DNA from 2 places in the Halobacillus rhizosphaerae genome. Region 2 is predicted to be linked to the other one. Evidence: a T-box and tRNA genes for the amino acid it is inferred to sense, from the RefSeq annotation. Region 2 holds a T-box; the other holds one or more tRNA genes.
The links. A T-box is a leader RNA that pairs with one kind of tRNA and senses whether it is charged. The one in region 2 lies ahead of argS (arginine--tRNA ligase), so its partner is inferred to be a tRNA-Arg.
Positions count from the first base shown of each region.

Region 1: it encodes a tRNA-Arg, which carries the amino acid that the T-box ahead of argS (arginine--tRNA ligase) is inferred to sense. The anticodon was not compared.

Region 1 covers NZ_JAUTWQ010000001.1:148,110-150,510, forward strand. Annotated here, with positions in the region: gene Q7A53_RS00700 (XTP/dITP diphosphatase) at 1-519, shown strand, start outside; gene Q7A53_RS00705 (metallophosphoesterase) at 526-1,053, shown strand; tRNA gene Q7A53_RS00710 (tRNA-Gly) at 1,262-1,335, shown strand; tRNA gene Q7A53_RS00715 (tRNA-Arg) at 1,363-1,436, shown strand; gene Q7A53_RS00720 (CBO0543 family protein) at 1,702-2,154, shown strand.
Region 2 covers NZ_JAUTWQ010000006.1:58,130-60,530, reverse strand. Annotated here, with positions in the region: gene argS (arginine--tRNA ligase) at 1-1,358, opposite strand, end outside; T-box leader at 1,428-1,643, opposite strand; gene Q7A53_RS08070 (rRNA adenine N-6-methyltransferase family protein) at 1,690-2,214, opposite strand.

The DNA.
Region 1 (2,401 bases), on a different contig from region 2:
TCATTATTAGACTTTGATGAGGAAATTGAAGATATAGAGGAGTATGGGACCACTTTTGAACAAAACGCTGCTATTAAGGCAGAAGCCATCTCTACGGAGTATAACGTCCCCGTTCTTGCCGATGATTCTGGTCTTGAAATTGATGGACTTAATGGAGCGCCTGGTGTCTACTCAGCCCGCTATGCGGGGGAAGAGAAGGATGACCAAAAGAATATAGAAAAAGTACTAAGCGAATTAAAGGACTCAACGGAAGAAGCTCGTGCTGCCAGGTTTGTCTGCGCAGCAGCTGTAGCACGCCCCGGGAATGATACGTTTATCAAAAAAGGTTTCTGTGAGGGGCGAATAACGCTCGACCAAAGAGGGGAAAATGGATTTGGCTATGACCCTATCTTTGTACCCGAGGGTTCAAACCGGACTTTAGCAGAGCATACTCCTGAGGAAAAAAATTCGATCAGTCACCGAAAACATGCTATCCTTCAATTAGAAGAATGGATAAAAGAACAAGCAGAAATGGAGTGATCCATCATGCCTAAGGTACTGATTATCAGTGATAGTCATGGATTAACAGAAGAATTGATGGAAATTAAGCAGCGCCACGAGGACCAAGTGGATGCCATGCTGCATTGCGGCGATTCTGAATTAGCAACGGATTCTGAGGAACTTCAAGGCTTTTACTATGCTAAAGGTAATTGTGATTTTGAAGCAGACATGAATAATGAACAAGTAGTCACTGTTAAGGACTTGACCTTCCTTGTGACCCACGGACATTTATTTCAAGTGAAAACCACTTTAATGCCGCTCTCTTACCGTGCTGAGGAAGTCGGGGCACAAGTGGCTTGCTTTGGACATTCTCATATGGCAGGTGCCGAAAAAGTAAATAGTAAATTATTTATTAATCCCGGAAGCTGCAGGTTGCCAAGAGATCGTGAGGAACCGACTTATGCTATATTAGAATGGGAAAACCTTGAGCTAGTAAAGCTGCAATATTATCATGTCAACGGAGAACCAATTAAAGAATTATCAATGGAAACATCACTTGCAGCGAAGAATTAAAACTTTGCTGCAAGTTCTATTGACAAATCATTGAGTTCTTACTATAATAATCCTTGTCCTCAAAAAAGAAGAAGCTATTAAAATAACTATTTCCTAAAGGAAAGATTATCGCATTGAGCGAGACTTTAAACATTTAAGTTTCTTTTAGTGATGTTGCTGCTATACATACTACTAAAATTGAGAACGTGGAAAAAAAGCTATTAATAGTGCGGGTGTAGTTTAGTGGTAAAACCTCAGCCTTCCAAGCTGATGATGAGGGTTCGATTCCCTTCACCCGCTCCAATACATATTTACGTAAGATTATATTTTGTCCCAATAGCTCAGCAGGATAGAGCAACAGCCTTCTAAGCTGTGGGTCGGGGGTTCGAATCCCTCTTGGGACGCTAACTTAAAAAACGCTGAATCTCTTGTATATCAAGAGGTTCAGCGTTTTTCTTGTATTGTGAACTATACATTCTAATCTCCCATTTCGTTCTTTGGGGCGGGATTGGCGCTGGATTTATTCATCATAATAAAGGTATTTTGTAAATCAACTTGTACTAATTGGGATTCAGAGTTCCCATTTATTTTGAATTCGAGAATAATAATTTTGAATAAATAATTTTTAATGGGCTAAAATAATAAAAATTAATAAAGGGGGAATGAAGCTTGTGGAGTAATGTAATCATTGGTTTACTTATACCGACCGGAATAATTATATACTTATTCAAAAAAAGTCAGAAACTAACTTTGCTCCTATATCCGTTGGGAGTAACTATTGCCGTTGGAGGGTGTGATTGGGGGGATGGTTATTTTTGGGATGTTTCGCCCTTGAATACGCAAAACCCATCATTATCTTCTTTTCCGTTTAATATAGGGTATTTTCCCTTATTGGCTACATCATTTGGCTATACAAAAGAAAAAAAGATAACAAAAACTCCTCTCCTTATTTTTATCTTCACAATCATTACCACGCTCTTGGAATTATCAGCAGTTTTATCAGGTAAAGTTGTTTATGCTCATGGATGGAATATATACTTCACTTTTGGGATTTATATAGCAGGTTTCATTGGTACAACCTGCTATATAAATGCATTGAAAAAGTATGGGATCCTAGAATAATCTGGAGAAAAGGCTCAATGATAAATAAAGGAACTTCAAAATCTGAAGTTCCTTTATTTATTACTATTTTATTGTGATTTTTTATGAATGACTAGAAGAAGTCCAAGAATTTTACGAACTATGTCCGATTAGCAGCAACTTACTATGTTCCTAATAAATGGCTTCAGGGCCCCCTCACGATGAAAGTGGTAGGGTATAAGATCTCTAAAGGGAACCCTAAGAAGAAACATGCAGCTTCGGAAACAGG
Region 2 (2,401 bases):
TAGGCGTATTGCAGATAAGGGGCCGTATTCCCTTCAAAGGTAAGCATGTCATCCAGTGAAAATTCCACATCATTACGGCGATCGTGTTTTAAGTCATGGAAAATGACCGCACCAACGCCCACTTGTTTTGTTGTTTCTTCCTTATTATTAAGGGAAGGATTTTTGGCTTCAATATTGGATTGTGCTTGCGCAACTGCTTCTTCAAGTGCTTGTTTCAGAAGCACAGTTTTGCCTTGTCTGGTGGACATTTTCTTCCCACCCTGAAGCATCATTCCAAAGGATATGTGCTTCACAGAATCCGCCCAGGTAAATCCCATTTTACTTAAGACGTGCTTCACTTGCTGAAAGTGTAACGACTGTTCATGTCCTACGACATATAGAGCTTCATCAAACTGGTAATTCTGATAACGATCCACGGCTGCGGTAAGGTCTCGTGTAGCATAAATAGAAGTCCCATTGCTTTTCTTTATTAAACATGGAGGCATTCCTTCTTCATCCAGCCGTACAACCTGGGCTCCCTCAGATTCGGTGAGCAGGTCTTTCTCTATTAGAAGCTGAATAGTTTCTTCCATCTTATCGTTATAGTAAGCTTCTCCACGGGTGAGATCAAAAGAAACCCCGAGAAGCCGATAGATGTTTTCAAACTCTTCTAGAGATTCCTCCTTAAACCATTTCCACAGCTTCACAGCTTCTTCATCTTGGTTCTCGAGTTTCTTAAACCATTCTCTCCCTTCTCCAATTAGACGTGGATCTTCTTTAGCTTCATTATGAAACTGAACATAAATTCTCGTAAGCTCAGTTAATGGATCAGCTTTGACTAATTCCTCCTTGCCCCAGCGCTTATAGGCTGCCAGAAGCTTGCCAAATTGAGTTCCGTAATCACCGATATAGTTGATTTTCACTGTAGTATAACCGGATTTCTCAGCAAGATTTGCCAGGGCATTGCCGATCACTGTGGAACGGAGGTGGCCCATGGAAAACGGCTTCGCGATATTAGGGGCAGACATATCGAGTACCACAGTTTTATTTTTGCCATTTGTATTACTGCCGTAGCTGCTCTTTTCCGAAAGGATTTGTTTCAATGTGTGCTCTGCTATAAAGGTTTGATTTAGAAATATGTTTAGATAGCCTCCTGCTGTCTGTACTTTTTCGATCGTTTCATGTTTGAGCCGGGAAGCTAATTCCTCAGCAATCGCAGCCGGGGATTTTCGCAGTATTTTGCTAAGTTGAAAACATGGGAAAGCAATATCTCCATGGTCGGATTGCTTTGGTGTTTCGAGAAGGTTGTAAACCCACTCACGGTCATACTCCTCACCAAGGAGATGAGAAAGCTGCAGGGCGATTAAGTGTTTTTCCATTAGTGATCCTCCTTTAAGGAATGAAACTGAATGCATGTTGAAAAATAAAACAAAAAAACCTCGTCTCCATGAAGAGACGAGGTTTGTGCTCGCGGTACCACTCTAATAGCTGTAAACAGCCACTCGATAGTTGATAACGGGGGTCACCCCGGCCATCCTTACTAGTTATTTTCAGGATCGCTTCTCAAAAGTCCGGTTCACTTATTAGTCTGCTGTTCAGGCTTCCACCGTCCCTGATTCGCTGTGCGCTTTCTAAAAAGTTACTCTCTTTTTCCTAGAAATTAAGTATTGTTCAGATTATAGCTAATGGTGATAAGGAATGCAACTGTTTCTACGGTTTCTTGTAAATATAAATGCAGGAGCTAGACAAATCATGAGGAACCCTTGCTTTCTTAGCAGCAGACCAGTCAGGAAGATGGAAGGTATTGGACACAAGTGTGAATTTTCGGTGGCTATGAATTTTCAAAGATAATTTCCTCATAGCTCCTGGATAAAGGTAGGTATACAGGAAATCATGAGAGGTAAGGTCTAATTTGAAAAAATCCTTCCTTATTATATACACATTTCTATAGCGGAATAGTAGTTTCCGAAGAAGTAGAATCATCCAGGGGAACCAGGACATCTCGTAGGCCGTAATTTTTGCATTAGGAAATTGTCTGGCATAACTAAATGTCATTGCCCCAAATCCTGCCCCGAGTTCAGCTATAGAGTCTGGTGTATGGGGAGACGAAATTTCAAAGATTTTTTTTCTGGCAGCTGCGGAAGTTGGTGTTGGAGTGATCCCTGTGGCTATAGTGCCAATAACAAGCATAAGGAGTATAAAAATGATGAGAATAAGAGCAATGATTATGAACATAGCAGACACCTCTTTCTTCCATTGTAATAGATACGGGCAGAATTGAAGAAGAATATCTAAATCGCTGTTATAATAATTTTGAATTTAAGTGAGGTGAATGAATTGAAGAAAGCAGAAACAATGGAAGATATACAGTCCTTTATCCATTCTCATAAACTAGCACTTCTCTATATCCCAGACCGGCTGT